Regions from separate parts of the Flintibacter sp. genome, predicted to be linked through region 3. Evidence: riboswitches for the same ligand, from Rfam matches in the RefSeq annotation. Region 3 holds a riboswitch; each other region holds the start of a gene.
What was found. Region 3 has a riboswitch for ZMP and ZTP ahead of pflA (pyruvate formate-lyase-activating protein). Riboswitches for the same ligand answer to the same signal wherever they lie in the genome.

Region 1 (5,386 bases), on a different contig from region 3:
CATCACCGGCGGCGGTTTCTATGAGAACGTGCCCCGCATGATGACCGAGGGCCTCACCGCCCAGATCAAGCTGGACTCCTTCCCCCGCCTGCCCATTTTCGACCTCATTGAGAAGAAGGGCGGCATCCCCGAGCGTGATATGTACAACACCTTCAACATGGGCATCGGCATGATCCTGGCCCTTCCCGCCCAGCAGGCCGCCCAGGCCCTGGAGATCCTGAAGGCCGCCGGCGAGCAGGCCTACCAGATCGGCCAGGTGGTCTCCGGCGAGGCTGGGGTGGAGCTGGTCTGAGGAGGTGCTCCCATGGCAAAGCGCATTGCCGTGCTGGTCTCCGGCGGCGGCACCAACCTTCAGTCTCTGATTGACGCCCAGGCCCGGGGTGAGATCGTGAACGGCGAGATTGCTGCTGTCATCGCCTCCAACCCCGACGCCTACGCCCTGGAGCGTGCCAAGAAGGCGGGCATCCCCACCTATGTGGTGGCCCGGAAGTCCTACCCCTCCAGCCAGGCCATGACCGTGGCTCTGGTGGAGCAGCTCCAGGCGCTGCATATCGACCTGGTGGTGCTGGCCGGTTTCATGGTCATCCTCACCAGCGAGATGGTACAGGCCTTCCCCAATGCCATTTTGAACGTCCATCCTGCCCTGATCCCCTCCTTTGCTGGTCCCGGCTGCTACGGACTTCATGTCCACGAGAAGGCCCTGGAGTACGGCGTGAAACTGTCGGGCGCCACCGTGCATTTTGTCTCCGAGGAGTGCGACGGCGGCCCCATCGTTGCCCAAAAGGCGGTTGAAGTGCTGCCCGACGACACACCCGAGGTGCTGCAGCGGCGGATCATGGAGAACTGCGAGTGGAAGCTGCTTCCCCAGGCCGTGTCTCTGTTCTGTCAGGGACGGCTGAAGGTAGAGGGCCGGACTGTCCGGATTCTGGACTGATCCCCCTTTTCGGTGCGCCCGCCCCTTTACAATGTAATCAAGCGGCATAACTGACGGAAGTGGAGTGACCACGGGGAGTGCCGCCTCTGAGAGCCGACCGTCTGGGCGCACCCGTTTGCACAAACGTGGTGCGCCCATTTGCTTATTTTGTGAAAAGGAGCTTACGTTATGGAACTTCTGAATTTTAACGACCTGCTGCGCAGCCACCCCTACCCCGGCCGTGGCATCATGCTGGGCAAGTCCGCCGACGGCGCCAAGGCCGTGGTAGTCTACTTCATCATGGGCCGCAGCGAGAACAGCCGCAACCGCATCTTTGAGGCCACCGAGGACGGCATCCGCACCCGGGCCTTTGACGAGAGCAAGATGGTGGACCCCTCCCTCATCATCTACCACCCCGTGCGCAAGGTGGGCGACACCCTGGTGGTCACCAACGGCGACCAGACCGACACCATCCGGGACGGCCTGCTGGAGGGCAAGAGCTACATCGAGGCTCTCCGCACCCGCTGCTACGAGCCCGACGGCCCCAACTACACCCCCCGCATCTCCGGCGTGGTGGAGAAGGACGGCGCCTTCTGCCTGTCCATCCTGAAGAGCGCCGACGGTGACCCCAGCTGCAACCACCGCTACTTCTACGAGTACGACGCCCCCCTGTCCGGTGAAGGCCGCTTCATCCACACCTACCAGGAGAACCTGGACCCCCTGCCCTCCTTTGAGGGCGAGCCCCGCCGGGTGGCCATCTCTGCTCCCGACGCTCAGGCTCTGGCCAAGGAGGTTTGGGAGAACCTGAACGAGGACAACAAGGTCTCCCTGTATGTCAGCTACATTGACCTCTCTTCGGGTCAGGCGGACACTGTGATCATCAACAAGCACCAGTAAGAAGGAGGCCCCCATGCTCTTGACCGACCCCATTCTGGAATTTCAGCGTGCCCGAGCCGCCGCTGCCTTCCAACCCCCGGTGCTCTGCTCCTCCAAGGCCTTTCCCCTTCTGCCTGAGCAAGGAAGATCAGCAGGCCGCCCGCACTCATCTGTCTGAGGTGTTCGGCATCACCGATAAGGACAGCCTGATCGCTTTCTGCCAGAACACGGTGCACATCCACCAGGAATATCTGGATTTTGAGTCCTTCTGGGAGGACCGCCCCAATTTCTCTCTGGATGAGCTGACCCCTCAGGCCCTGTCCGGCTTCCAGCGCCTGTCCGACTTTGCCCGGCAGTTCCAGCCCATTGTGGGCCGCCGAGGCTTTCTGGCCTGGGACATCAGCGAGACCCTGGGCTATCTCCGCTCCGCCTGTGCCTGCGAGCTTATCTCCATGGAGGAGTACCAGGAGCTGTCCCAGTATTGGGTAGACCAGGCCGCCGCCTTCCACAGCTGGGATGAGTACGCTGTGGACCTGGTATGCGGCGCCGCCTACTGGGCTTTCCGCATTGGAGGCGAGCAGGACGCCGTCTCCTACCGGGATCTGAACCTGCGCTTGGTGCGGGACCTGCTGGGCAGCAAGCAGGCTTGGTGCGGCCGCATGTGGCCCCGTCCTGCGGGAAAGAGCTATAAACTTTCCGAGCCGGAAATGCGGCCTCTCCTGAAGGATTGGGACGGCCCCGCCGCCTGTCTGGCTACCGACGAGATCACTGTCTCCGGCAAACCGGTAGGCTACTGCTACCGGGAAAAGCCGGAACGGGAGGGTCAGGACAGCGGCTGGCGCTTCTTTGCCGCTGTGGAGAGCGAAGAGTACCTCAGCGACCCCTCCCACATCGGAGTCTACTCCCTCAACACCATCTGCAATTATGACCCCGACCTGATCCCCCTGCTCAGCGCTCCCTACGGCAGTGCCTTTGCCCGTGGTGAGGACGGAGCCTTCCACTATGAACCCCTCAATCCCCAAGATTCCGATCAGAAAGGATGAAATACGATGACCGAACTGGAACTGAAATACGGCTGTAACCCCAACCAGAAGCCCGCCCGCATCTTCATGGAGGAGGGCGAGCTGCCCCTGAAGGTGCTCAACGGCAAGCCCGGCTACATCAACTTCATGGATGCCCTCAACTCCTGGCAGCTGGTCAAGGCCCTGAAGCAGGCCACCGGCCTGCCTGCCGCCGCCTCCTTCAAGCACGTCTCCCCCGCCGGTGCCGCCCTGGGTCTGCCCCTCACCGACGTGGAGCGCCATATCTACTTTGCCCCCGAGGGAGAGCTCTCCCCCATCGCCTGCGCCTACATCCGCGCCCGCGGTGCTGACCGTCTGTGCTCCTTTGGCGACTGGGCCGCTCTCAGCGACGTGTGCGACGCCGATACCGCCCGTTTCCTGGCCGCCGAGGTATCCGACGGCATCATCGCCCCCGGCTACACCCAGGAGGCTCTGGAGATCCTGAAGACCAAGCGTAAGGGCGGCTACAACGTGGTGGAGATCGACCCCAACTACACTCCCGCTCCTGTGGAGCGCCGCAACATCTTCGGCATCACCTTTGAGCAAGGCTACAACGACCTGGACATCAACGAGGAGATGCTTCAGAATATCGTCACCGCCAACAAGGACCTGCCCCAGCAGGCCAAGCACGATATGCTCCTCTCCCTCATCACCCTGAAGTACACCCAGTCCAACTCCGTGTGCTACGTGAAAAACGGCATGACCATCGGCGTGGGCGCCGGCCAGCAGAGCCGCATCCACTGCACCCGTTTGGCCGGCAACAAGGCCGACATCTGGTGGCTGCGTCAGCATCCGAAGGTCCTGGGCCTGCAGTTTGTGGACAACATCCGCCGTCCCGACCGGGATAACGCCATTGACATCTACATTTCCGATGAGCACGATGACATTCTGGCCGACGGTGTGTGGCAGAACACCTTCAAGGTGAAGCCTGAGGTGCTCACCGACGAGGAGAAGCAGGCCTGGATCGCTCAGATGTCCGGCGTGACCGTGGGCTCTGACGCCTTCTTCCCCTTCGGCGACAACGTGGAGCGCGCCCGCAAGTCCGGCGTACAGTACATTGCCCAGCCCGGCGGCTCCATCCGTGACCAGCAGGTCATCGACACCGCCGACAAGTACGGCATGGTGATGGCCTTTACCGGCATCCGGCTGTTCCATCATTAAAAATACCTCTAGGGGGGACGTTGTCCCCCCTAGATACGAACTTGGTTCCCAAGGAAACCAAGTTCGATCCCCCCCTCAAGGGCCGGGCATGTTCTGCGGAACATGCAGATGCGCTGACGCGCTCCGGCCCTCGCGGGCGGTAACCAGTTCCCCCCGCGTGCCCCCCTCCGCTCTCCGAGGGGAATTGGCGACAATTTTAGGCCTTTCTCTTACTAAATGAGGTGTTTGATATGAAAGTATTGGTAGTCGGCGGCGGCGGCCGTGAGCACGCCATCTGCTGGAAACTGGCTCAGAGCCCCAAGGTAACCGAGCTCTACTGCGCCCCCGGAAACGGCGGCATCGCCCAGGTAGCCACCTGTGTTCCCATCAAAGCCACCGATGTAGACGCCATGGTATCCTGGGCCAAGGAAAATGCCATGGACTTTGTCATGGTGGCTCCCGATGATCCTCTGGCTCTTGGTATGGTGGACGCCCTGGAGGCCGCCGGCATTCCCGCCTTCGGCCCTCGTGCCAACGCTGCCATCATTGAGGCCAGCAAGGCGTTCTCCAAAGAGCTGATGAAGAAGTACCACATCCCCACCGCCAAGTATGAGACCTTCACTGAGATGGACAAGGCTCTGGCCTACATCGACGAGCAGGGCGCCCCCATTGTAGTCAAGGCCGACGGTCTGGCTCTGGGCAAGGGCGTGGTGGTGACCTCCACTGTGGACGAGGCCAAGACCGCCGTCCGTGAGATGATGGAGGACCATAAATTCGGCCAGAGCGGCTCCACTGTGGTCATTGAGGAATGCATGGTTGGCCCCGAGGTCACCGTGCTGGCCTTCTGCGACGGCGAGCACCTGGTCCCCATGCTGTCCTCCCAGGATCACAAGCGCGCCTATGACGGCAACCTTGGCCCCAACACCGGCGGCATGGGCGCCTTCTGCCCCTCCCCCAAATACACTCCCGAAATCGCCAAGGAGTGCATGGAGAAGATTTTCCTGCCCACCGTGGCCGCTCTGAAGGCGGAAGGCCGTCCCTTCAAGGGTGTCATCTACTTCGGCCTGATGCTCACCAAGGACGGTCCCAAGGTGGTAGAGTACAACGCCCGCTTCGGCGACCCTGAGACCCAGCCCCTGCTGTCCATGCTGGACAGCGACCTCATGGACATCTTTGAGGCCTGCGTGAACGGCACCCTGGACCAGGTGGAGGTCAAGTGGAAGGACGGCGCTGCCTGCTGCATCGTGCTGGCTTCCGGCGGCTATCCGGTGAAGTACCAGAGCGGCTATCCCATCTCCGGTCTGGAGGAGGCGGGTAAGTCCGCCACCGTGTTCCACGCCGGTACCAAGCGCCAGGAGGACGGCACCATCGTCACCGCTGGCGGCCGTGTGCTGGG
Region 2 (5,386 bases), on a different contig from region 3:
CCTTAGAAGAAAAGCTGGGCTACCAGTTTCAAAACCGGGAGCTGCTGGAAAACGCTCTGACCCACAGCTCCTGCGCCAATGAGAGCCGGGGCAAGCTGCAGAGCAATGAGCGGCTGGAATTTTTGGGAGACTCCATCCTGGGCATGGTAGTGGCCGACCACCTGTACCGGGGCCATCCCGATCTGCCCGAGGGAGAGCTGACCCGGGTGCGGGCCGCCCTGGTGTGCGAAGAGAGCCTGGTAGAGGTGGCGCAGGCCCTGGATCTGGGTTCCTACCTGCTGCTGGGCAAGGGGGAGGAGGCCGGCGGCGGCCGTACCCGTCCTTCCATTCAGGCAGACGCAGTAGAGGCTGTGCTGGCGGCGGTCTATCTGGACGGGGGTATTGGCTCGGCCCGGAAGATCATCCAGAAGTATATCCTCTGCCGGGAGATCGAGGGCATCACCAGTCCCCGGGACTACAAGACCGCCCTCCAGGAACTGGTCCAGCGGGAGAGCGGACAGGTGCTCAAGTACCGGCTGGTGGGCTCTCAGGGGCCCGACCACGCCAAGCGCTTCTTCGTGGACGTGGATCTGAACGGAGAGCCTGTGGGCTCCGGCGAGGGGCACAGCAAGAAAGAGGCCGAGCAGATGGCCGCCAAGGCGGCCATGGCGAAGCTGTCAAAGCCGAAGGCGTGACGGCGGGGCCTCTTGCGAACGAAAGTGAGCCGCGCCTTGGGCGCGTCCAAGCAAAATTCCTGGCCAGAGGCCGGGAATTTTCTTGCCGGAGGGCGGATTGATTCCGCCCGAGGATTTAAAATGATGGGGTTCCCGGAAAAGCACAGCTTTTCTGGGAGTGGCCGAGCAGATGGCCGCCAAGGCGGCGCTGAACCGGCTGAGCAAAAAATAAGCAATCATTGGGGCCCGCTCCAGGTGGAGACGGGCCCTTTTTATATGCCTGTTTGGCCAGATTAAAAAAGTGTTGACAAAATGGTTAGCATATGCTAATCTATGGGTGGTTAGAGACGAGAGAACAAAAGCATCCCCTCCTCACACCTCCCTGCTTTCTTCCCCACACTCAGGCTTTTCAGATCTCTCTGGCCACCAGAATACCCAAAGGGACAGGCATCACCCTTGGGGAACCCCCAGCCGTGGGCATACACGCGGCTGGGGATTTTTTTGCCTGGATAGAACCGGAAGGGTATGTTGACGGCAAAGGGCGGGCATGGTATAGTGGTATCGCGTTTTGCATGTGCCTGGGTATGATCCCGGGGAAAGGGGTTTTCTATGCCAATTAAATGGATGCGCAGCGTGATGCTGATTATTACCTATGCGGTATTTCTGGTGCTGGCGGTGATCAAATTTGATGTGATCCTGGATCTGGCAGGACAGGTCCTGACCAGCTGCCGACCGCTGTTTCTGGGCTTTGCCATCGCCTTTGTGCTCAACCGGCCCTGTGCCTTCTTCTGCCGCCACTATGAACGCAATCTGGGGGAGCGGTTCAAGAAACTGGGCCGTCCGTTGGCGGTGCTTACCTCCTATGTGGCCATGATTGCGATTATTGTGGCTCTGTTTTCCTTTGTACTGCCTCAGGTGGTGGACAGTATTCAGCTGTTTGCTGCCAGTGTCAGCGGCTATATGGTCAATCTGCAGGCCATTATCAATAAGATCGCTGAGTATCTGGATCTGTCTTCTCTGGACCTGAGTTCCCTGAGCAGCTATCTGCGCAGCTTTTTGGATGGGGTGCTCTCCAGTGTCACCACGGCTGCCTCCCAGGTGATGGTGGTCACCAGTAGTATTTTGTCCATGTTCGTCACCCTGGTACTGGCCATCGTGTTCTCTATCTACATGCTGGCCGGGCGGGAAAAGCTGCTGGACCAGGGCCGCAGACTGCTGCGGGCCTATCTGCCCGACCGGCATGTGACCTGGGTCAGCGATGTGATCCGCCTTACTGCCGAGACCTTTACCAACTTTGTCTCCGGCCAGGCTATTGAGGCCTGCATCCTGGGCGGCCTGTGTGCATTGGGTACCTTCTTTATCCAGCCTGATTACGCCGCTCTCATTGGCGTTATTGTGGGCGTGTCCGCCCTGATCCCGGTGGCGGGTGCTTATATCGGGGCGATCCTTTCTGCCTTCCTGCTGGTAATGGTGTCCCCGGTGCGGGCCATCATCTTCCTGATCTTTTTGTCCATTCTCCAGCAGATCGAGGGCAATGTGATCTATCCCCGTGTAGTGGGTACCTCCATCGGCCTGCCGGGCATCTGGGTGCTGACGGCGGTGACGGTGGGCGGCGGCCTGTTCGGCCTGCTGGGCGTGCTGCTCAGCGTGCCGGTGGCCTCGGTGCTGTATGCCCTGCTGAAACAGGATGTGGTGCGGCGGCTGCGAAAGAAAGAGCCTGTAAAACCGGAATCCAAAGAAGAATAACAAATAAAACGGCGCGCCGAAGTTTTCTTCGGCGCGCCGTTTTTCTATGTTTACAATCAGAACAGACCGGTGATTTTACCGTTCTCGTCCACATCGATCTTCTCGGCGGCGGGAACCTTGGGCAGACCAGGCATGGTCATGATGTCACCCGTCAGGGCTACCAGGAAGCCGGCGCCGGCGGACACCTTAATGTTGCGTACGGTGACGGTGAAGCCATCGGGAGCGCCCAGCAGCTTCTGGTCGTCGGAGAAGGAATACTGGGTCTTAGCCATGCAGATGGGCAAAGCGCCGAAGCCCAGGTCGGTGAGCTGGGCCATCTGCTTGCGGGCGTTGGGGGTGAGGACCACGCCGTCGCCGTGGTACACCTTGGTGACAATGGCGTTGAGCTTTTCCTCAATGGAGGCCGCAGCGTCGTAGGCAAAGCGGAAGTCGTTGGGCTGCTCGCACAGACGCACCACTTCCTCGGCCAGGGCCAGGCCGCCCTCGCCGCCCTTGCCCCAGACCTCGCTGAGGGCCACGTTGACACCCAGAGCCCGGCACTTGTCCTCCACCAGCTTCAGCTCGGCCTCGGTGTCGGTGGGGAAGCGGTTGATGGCCACCACACAGGGCAGACCGTAGACCTTGGTGATGTTTTCCACGTGGCGCAGCAGGTTGGGCAGGCCGCGCTCCAGAGCCTCCAGGTTCTCGGTGTTCAGGTCGGCCTTGGCCACGCCGCCGTGGTGCTTCAGGGCGCGGACCGTGGCTACCACAACCACCGCATCGGGGGTGAGGCCCGCCATGCGGCACTTGATGTCCAGGAACTTCTCTGCACCCAGGTCGGCGCCGAAGCCGGCCTCAGTGATGGCATAGTCGCCCAGCTTCAGAGCCATACGGGTGGCCATGATGGAGTTGCAGCCGTGGGCGATGTTGGCGAAAGGACCGCCGTGGATAAAGGCGGGAGTACCCTCCAGGGTCTGGACCAGGTTGGGCTTGAGGGCGTCCTTCAGCAGAGCGGCCATGGCACCGGCGGCCTTCAGGTCCCCGGCGGTGACCGGCTTCTCGTCGTAGGTGTAGCCCACGATAATGCGGCTCAGGCGCTCCTTCAGATCGGTGATGGAGGTGGCCAGACACAGAACTGCCATGACCTCGCTGGCTACGGTGATGTCAAAGCCGTCCTCGCGGGGAACGCCCTGCATCCGTCCGCCCAGGCCGTCCACCACGTTGCGCAGCTGGCGGTCGTTCATGTCCACGCACCGCTTCCAGGTGATGCGCTTGACGTCAATCCCCAGGGCGTTGCCTTGCTGAATGTGGTTGTCCAGCATAGCGGCCAGCAGGTTGTTGGCCGCACCGATGGCATGGAAGTCGCCGGTAAAGTGGAGATTGATATCCTCCATAGGCACCACCTGAGCGTATCCGCCGCCGGCAGCGCCGCCCTTGACGCCGAAGACCGGGCCCAGAGAGGGCTCGCGCAGGGCCACCAGAGCGTTCTTGCCCATGCGGCGCAGAGCGTCGGCCAGACCCACCGTGGTGGTGGTCTTACCCTCGCCGGCGGGGGTGGGGTTGATGGCGGTGACCAGGATCAGCTTGCCGTTGGGAGCCTGCGTCTCATTGAGCAGGCGGTAGTCGATCTTAGCCTTGTAGCGGCCGTAGTACTCCAGGTACTCCTCAGCCACGCCGGCAGTCTTGGCGATGTCGCCAATGGGCTTCATGGGGGTGCTCTGTGCAATTTCAATATCGGTCAACATAACACAATTTCTCCTTTGTCCGCGCCCTTTTCACAAAAAAAGGGCGCACCGGTTTTTTACTCCGTGCGCCCAGACGGTCGGCATTAAGACGCTGAACGCGTCCGCTATACTTCATGTGGTACTCCACTTCCGTCAGTTGTATAGCTTATGTAGTGAGTGTATCACACCTCTTTCGGCACGTCAAGTGTCCGAAAGGGCAGAGCCCCGGTCAAACTGTCGGTAAAAGTCCTTGATGAGGGCGATGAAGGCCCGAGTGGCGGGGGAGAGGAAACTGTTTTTCTTATAAACCACTGCCATCGGACAGGTGAGAGGGGGATCGCCCACGGTGAAGAAGGACAGACGGTCCATATAGGGGGTGCGGTGGATGCCGCTCTCCGGCAGGAAAGTGAAGCCCATGTTCTCCGCCACCAGATTGATGGCGGTGGTGTTGTTGGTGGTGGTGAGGATATTCACCGGCTCCACGTTCTGAACGTTGAAGGTGTTATAGAGCAGGCGGGACAGACGCCAATCCTCAGGCAGCATCATCAGCCGCTCGTGCTCCAGCTGCCGCAGGTCCCCGAAGGGGAGGGGAGCAGAGCAGGGGCTGTCCAGGCCCTGGACCAGGGGGTGGTCCTTGTGGGAGATGAGGAGGATGCGCTCGTGCATTACCAGCTCATAGCTCAGGTCGGTGAGGTTGCCCGGTGTGTGCATCAGACAGAAGTCTGTGACGCTGCTGGCGGCCAGATTGCCCAGCTGGGGCACCGGCGCCTCGTGGAGGACCACCTGCACGTCGGGGTACTTGGCGGCAAAGCGGGGCAGGATATCGGGCAGCAGGGTGGAGCCTCGCCAGGTGGACACGCCGATGTGCAGCTGTTGGCGTTTCTTCTCCTGCAGCTGCTGCAGGTCGCTCTCCAGCTGCCGGTCCAGATAGCCCTGGCGTTCCAGATAGGCATGGAAAAGCTCTCCCGCGGCGGTCAGATGCAGAGGGGTGTGGGAGCGGTCCAGTAGGGTGACACCCAGATTGGCCTCCAGCTTGGCGAGATACTGGCTGAGGTAGGGCTGGGAGAGATAGAGACGGTCCGCCGCCTTGGAGATGCTGCGCTCCTTGACGATGGCCAAAAAGTATTCCGGATTTTTGACAAACATAACGGGCCTCCTGTTGGGCTGCGAAAGGGAACGGGCCGCTTAGCGCCGCCTTTTTAAGGATATCATATCATAAAATGGGGAAAAAGGGAATGTCTTGGGACAAAAGAAGGGGCATATGGCGGATTTTGGGAAAAAAGA
Region 3 (5,386 bases):
TTAGCGTCCTCAATGGCCTGGGGGACGATCTCAGCCCCAATGACCTGCCCCGTCGTCTGGGCCAAAGCCAGAGAGATGGTGCCGATGCCGCAGTACAGGTCCAGCACGGTCTCTTGTCCAGTGAGGGAGGCAAAATCCACCGCCTGGGCATAGAGCCGCTGAGTCTGAGCCCAGTTGATCTGGAAAAAGGAGGGGACGGACAGCCGGAAGGTCATACCGCACAGGGTCTCCTCCAGGAAATCCTGGCCCCACAAAGTGCGGTACTCAGGACCTAAAATTACGTTGGTATCCGCCTGATTGATGTTGAGAACCAGACCGATGAGTCCCGGTTCCACTTTGCACAGAGCCTCCACCAATTCGGAAACCTGGGGCAGCTTTTTCCCGTTGGCAACCACACAGCACAAAGACTGTCCCGCCTGGTTGGTGCGCACATAGAGGTGACGGATCAGTCCCTGACAGGTGCTCTCGTCATAGGCAGGCACCGACCACTGTTCCATCCAGGCCTTGAAGGCCTCTCGCAGCCGGGTCACCGCCAGAGGCTGGAGGGGGCAGTCCTTCACATCCAGCACGTCATGGCTCCGGGGACGGAAGTAGCCGATGGACAGGCCCTGCTTTCCCTGGGCCACGGGCAGCTGCACCTTGTTGCGGTAGCGCAGGGAATCTTCCGCCCCAAGCACCGGAGGCAGCTCCAAATCCAGGCCGCCCAGCCGCCGCAGGGCGTCATTGACCCGGTCCCACTTGGCCGTCAGCTCCTCCTCGTAGGTCATGTGACGGTATTGGCAGCCGCCGCACTTGCCGCTGATGGGGCAGTCGGGCTCCACACGAGCGGGAGAGGGGGTGAGCAACTCCACGCCACGGCCCCAGGCGATGTTCTTTTGTACCTTTAACAGCTGAACCTTCCAGTCCTCTCCCCGGATGGTGCCGGGAATAAAGACCACCCGGCCATCCAGCCGGGCCACACCGAAGCCCTGGGCGGTGTAGCTGTCGATGTGCAGATCATGCAGTGAATTTTTCTTCCAGTCGGCCATGAGGCGCCTCCCACATGTTTGTTTTCCCCCATCATACCATGTCTGCCCCCGCTGCGTAAAGATAAAAAAACCCGCCGGTTTTGCACCGGCGGGGCAGAAGGTGTGGAAAAATCACATGGCGCTGTGGAAGGTGCGCTGGATGACTTCCAGCTGCTGCTCCCGGCTGAGGCGGTTGAAGTTCACCGCATAGCCGGAGACACGGATGGTGAGGCTGGGATACTTCTCGGGGTGATCCATGGCGTCCAGCAGAGTTTCCCGGTGCAGGACGTTCACGTTCAGGTGGTGGGCGCCCTGGACAAAGTAGCCGTCCAGGATAGCCACCAGGTTGGCCCGGCGCTGGTCCTCGTCCTTGCCCAGGGCCTCGGGGACGATGGAGAAGGTATTGGACACGCCGTCCTGACACACGGCCCGGTAGGGAATCTTGGCCACCGAGTTGAGGGAGGCCAGAGCGCCGTTTACGTCACGGCCGTGCATGGGGTTGGCGCCGGGGGCAAAGGGCTCGCCTGCCTTGCGGCCGTCGGGGGTGGCGCCGGTCTTTTTGCCGTACATCACGTTGGAGGTGATGGTGAGGGCGGAGAGGGTGTGGATGGCATTGCGGTAAAGGGGGTGCTTTTTCAGCTCAGCGGAGAAGTAGGAGACGATCTCCACGGCGATATCGTCCACCCGGTCGTCGTCGTTGCCGTACTTGGGGAAGTCACCTTCAATGGCGAAGTCCACAGCTACGCCCTGTTCGTTGCGGATGGGGCGCACCTTGGCAAACTTGATGGCAGACAGGGAGTCGGCGGCGATGGACAGGCCGGCCACGCCGAAGGCGGCCAGCCGCTCTACCAGAGTGTCATGAAGAGCCATCTGGCTGCTCTCGTAGGCGTACTTGTCGTGCATATAGTGGATGATGTTGATGGTGTCCACGTAGAGCTCAGCCACATAGGCCAGTACCTTTTTATAATTGGCCAGCACCTTGGGATAGTCCAGCACTTCGTCCATGTCGTGCTCGATGCCGGGGACGATGACGCCGCCCTTCTTCTCATCCACGCCGCCGTTGATGGCGTACAGCAGACTCTTGGCCAGGTTGGCCCGGGCGCCGAAGAACTGCATCTGCTTGCCCACCGCCATGGCGGACACACAGCAGGCGATGCAGTAGTCGTCGCCGTACATGGGGCGCATCAGCTCGTCGCTCTCGTACTGGATGGAGTCGGTGGCAATACTCATCTTGGAGCAGTAGTCCTTAAAGCCCTGAGGCAGGTCCTTGCTCCACAGAACGGTGAGGTTGGGCTCGGGGGCAGTGCCCAGGTTGGTAAGGGTGTGGAGCATCCGGAAGGAGTTCTTGGTGACCAGGGTTCGGCCGTCAATGCCCATGCCGCCGATGGACTCGGTGACCCAGGTGGGGTCGCCGCCGAAGAGCTCGTTATACTCGGGGGTGCGCAGGTGACGCACCAGGCGCAGCTTGATGACAAACTGGTCGATGAGCTCCTGGGCGCCCTGCTCGTCCAGCAGACCGTTGTCCAGGTCGCGCTGGATGTAGATATCCAAGAAGGTGGACACACGGCCCAAGGAGGTGGCGGCGCCGTTATTTTCCTTGATACCGGCCAGGTAGGCCATGTACAGGTTCTGCACCGCCTCATGGGCGTTTTCGGCGGGGCGGGTGATGTCGCAGCCGTACTTGGCGGCCATGGAGGCCATCTCACGAAGAGCGCGGATCTGCATCTGGACCTCTTCGCGCAGGCGGATGCGCTCGTCGGTCATGGGGCCGTCCAGCATGTCCAGATCCTTCTGCTTCTCTTCAATAAGGAAGTCGGTGCCGTACAGGGGGACGCGGCGGTAGTCGCCCACGATGCGGCCGCGGCCATAGGCGTCGGGCAGGCCGGTGAGCAGACCGGCGTGGCGGGCGTCCCGGGTACGCTTGGGATAGGCGTCAAAGACGCCCTCGTTATGGGTCTTGCGGTAGAGGCGGAAGTGGCGCTCGATCTCCGGGTCCAGATGGTAGCCGTACTGCTCCAGGGCGGAGACGGCGTTGCGAATGCCGCCGAAGGGGTTGACGATGCGCTTGAGGGGGGCGTCGGTCTGAAGGCCCACGACGACCTCGTTGTCCTTGTCAATGTAGCCGGGGGCAAAGTTGTCGATGCCGGAGACAGCGTGGGTCTCTACATCGATGATGCCCTTCTTGATCTCCTCCAGAATGAGGGCCTCTGCCTTCTCCCAGACCTTGGCGGTCTTGGGGGAGATGGGGGCCAGGAAGTCATCCCCTCCCTGATAGGGGGTGTAGTTTTTCTGAATGAAATTGCGCACATTCACCAGGTGGCGCCATTCGCCGGTGCGAAATCCCTTCCAAGCGGTGCAGTTGACGTCGATGCTCATAGCTCCCATTCCTTTCTTAGTTGTCTGTGTTCCGGCAGCAGGCTTCATTGAGCTGCCGGTTCCAAGGTTCCAGTACTGTCTTGTCCATCGGCGGTACCCCTTCCAACGGATAGGGGATGCCAAGCGTTTGATACTTGTGAACGCCCAGGGTGTGGTAGGGGAGGAGTTCCACCTTTTCCACCCGGGGCAGGGTGGCGATGTACTTGCCCAGGGAGGTGAGATGCTCCCGGCTGTCGGTGAGGCCTGGGACCACCACGTGGCGCACCCACATGGGGACGTTTGCCTTCCGGACCGCCTCCACAAAGGCCGGGGTGGGGTCCAACTCCCGGCCGGTGATCTTCCGGTAACCCTCTCTTTGATGGTGCTTTACGTCGTAGAGCACCAGGTCGGTGTGTTTGAGAATGTCCTCGTAGTCACCTTGGCCTACGCCGCAGGTGTCGATGCAGGTGTGTACCCCCTCTGCTTTGAGCAGCTTCAGACACGCCAGCAGAAAGTCAGACTGTCCGAGGGGCTCACCACCGGAGAAGGTAACGCCTCCGCCGGAAGATTCAAAATAAGGCCGGAAGCGGAGCAGCCGTTTGACCAGGGCCTCGGGCGTAGTCTCCTGTCCGCCGGAGAAGGTTTGAGTGTCCGGATTGTGGCAGTAGAGGCAGCGGAGAGGGCAGCCCTGAAGAAAGACCACTGCCCGTACACCGGGGCCGTCCACCAGTCCCATACTCTCCAGCGAATGAATGAATCCAGTCATGAAAAATACTTCCTTTCCGCCCTGAATAGGCAAAAAAGGGCGCAAAAAAGCCGCCCTTCCGGGCCACTTTTCGGCGCCCAGACGGTCGGCATCATGACGATCATACTCCCTGTGGTCTCCCCACTTCCGTCAGTCATATGATCCGCCCTCAGGATAACAAAAGACCGCCGACCCTGTCAAGGGGACGGCGGTCTTTTTCATGTTTTCATAAAAACTGCACAAAATTATTTGGAAGCCTTTTTGCTCATGTGACAAATCTTTACCACCACGCCGGACAAGGCAAACAGGGCGATGGCGTTGGGGATGACCATGAGGTTGTTGAACATGTCGGTGAGCTCCCACACCAGGTCATTGGACATGAGGGTGCCCAGGAAGATAAAGACCAGAGCGATGACGGAATAGACGGGAGCGGCCTTCTTGCCGAAGAGGTAGATGATGTTGATCTTGCCGAACATGTTCCAGCTCAGCACCGTGGAGAAGGCGAAGAAGAACAGACAAACGGCCACGAACATGGCGCCGGCCTGGGTGCCGAACACGGTGCCAAAGGCGGTCTGGGCCAGGTTGGTCTTGTTGATGACCTGGGAAACCTCCTCGGTGTAGCCCTGGGCCAGAATGCCGCCGGGGGTATACAGAGTGGAGATGACTACCAGAGCATTGAGGGTCAGCACGATAAAGGTGTCGATGAACACGCTGACCATAGCTACCACGCCCTGGTCGTGGGGATCCTTCACGTTGGCCTGAGCGTGAGCGTGGGGGGTGGAACCCATGCCGGCCTCGTTGGAAAAGAGGCCGCGCTTGGCGCCCTGGCTGATGGCTTCCTTCAGCGCGTAACCGAAGCCGCCGCCGATGATGGCCTGGGGCTCAAAGGCATACTGGAAGATCATAGCGAAGGTGGCGGGGATATACTGGATGCGGATGACCAGTACGGCCAGCGCGCCCAGCAGGAAGATAGCGGCCATGATAGGGACGATCTTCTCGGTGACAGCGGCCAGACGCTGCACGCCGCCCACAAAGATGAAGCCGCAGATGATGACCAGCACCACGCCCACGATCCAGGAGGGAACGCCGAAGGCGGTCTGGAAGGTGGAGCCGATGGAGTTGGACTGGACCATACAGCCCATAAAGCCCAGAGCCAGAATGATAGCTACCGCAAAGAAAGCGGCCAGGAACTTACCAAAAGCACCCTTAAAGGCAGTGGTGATATAGTAAACGGGGCCGCCGTGGAAGTCGCCGTTCTCATCGGTGATGCGGGTCTTGA

Region 1: another riboswitch for ZMP and ZTP. It lies ahead of ACLTXB_RS18005 (IMP cyclohydrolase); the one in region 3 lies ahead of pflA (pyruvate formate-lyase-activating protein).
Region 2: another riboswitch for ZMP and ZTP. It lies ahead of ACLTXB_RS10390 (formate--tetrahydrofolate ligase); the one in region 3 lies ahead of pflA (pyruvate formate-lyase-activating protein).

The regions. Positions count from the first base shown of each region.
Region 1 is NZ_JBKVXZ010000083.1:4,709-10,094, reverse strand. Features, by position in the region: partial or broken gene ACLTXB_RS18015 (phosphoribosylformylglycinamidine cyclo-ligase) at 1-292, shown strand, start outside; gene purN (phosphoribosylglycinamide formyltransferase) at 305-934, shown strand; ZMP/ZTP riboswitch at 971-1,048, shown strand; gene ACLTXB_RS18005 (IMP cyclohydrolase) at 1,103-1,810, shown strand; gene ACLTXB_RS18000 (immunity protein Imm33 domain-containing protein) at 1,858-2,832, shown strand; gene ACLTXB_RS17995 (phosphoribosylaminoimidazolecarboxamide formyltransferase) at 2,839-4,011, shown strand; gene purD (phosphoribosylamine--glycine ligase) at 4,242-5,386, shown strand, end outside.
Region 2 is NZ_JBKVXZ010000026.1:3,324-8,709, forward strand. Features, by position in the region: gene rnc (ribonuclease III) at 1-674, shown strand, start outside; gene ACLTXB_RS10385 (AI-2E family transporter) at 1,263-2,399, shown strand; gene ACLTXB_RS10390 (formate--tetrahydrofolate ligase) at 2,456-4,123, opposite strand; ZMP/ZTP riboswitch at 4,184-4,273, opposite strand; gene ACLTXB_RS10395 (LysR family transcriptional regulator) at 4,304-5,248, opposite strand.
Region 3 is NZ_JBKVXZ010000030.1:8,128-13,513, reverse strand. Features, by position in the region: gene rlmD (23S rRNA (uracil(1939)-C(5))-methyltransferase RlmD) at 1-1,028, opposite strand, end outside; gene pflB (formate C-acetyltransferase) at 1,140-3,383, opposite strand; gene pflA (pyruvate formate-lyase-activating protein) at 3,400-4,128, opposite strand; ZMP/ZTP riboswitch at 4,197-4,275, opposite strand; gene ACLTXB_RS11295 (alanine/glycine:cation symporter family protein) at 4,353-5,386, opposite strand, start outside.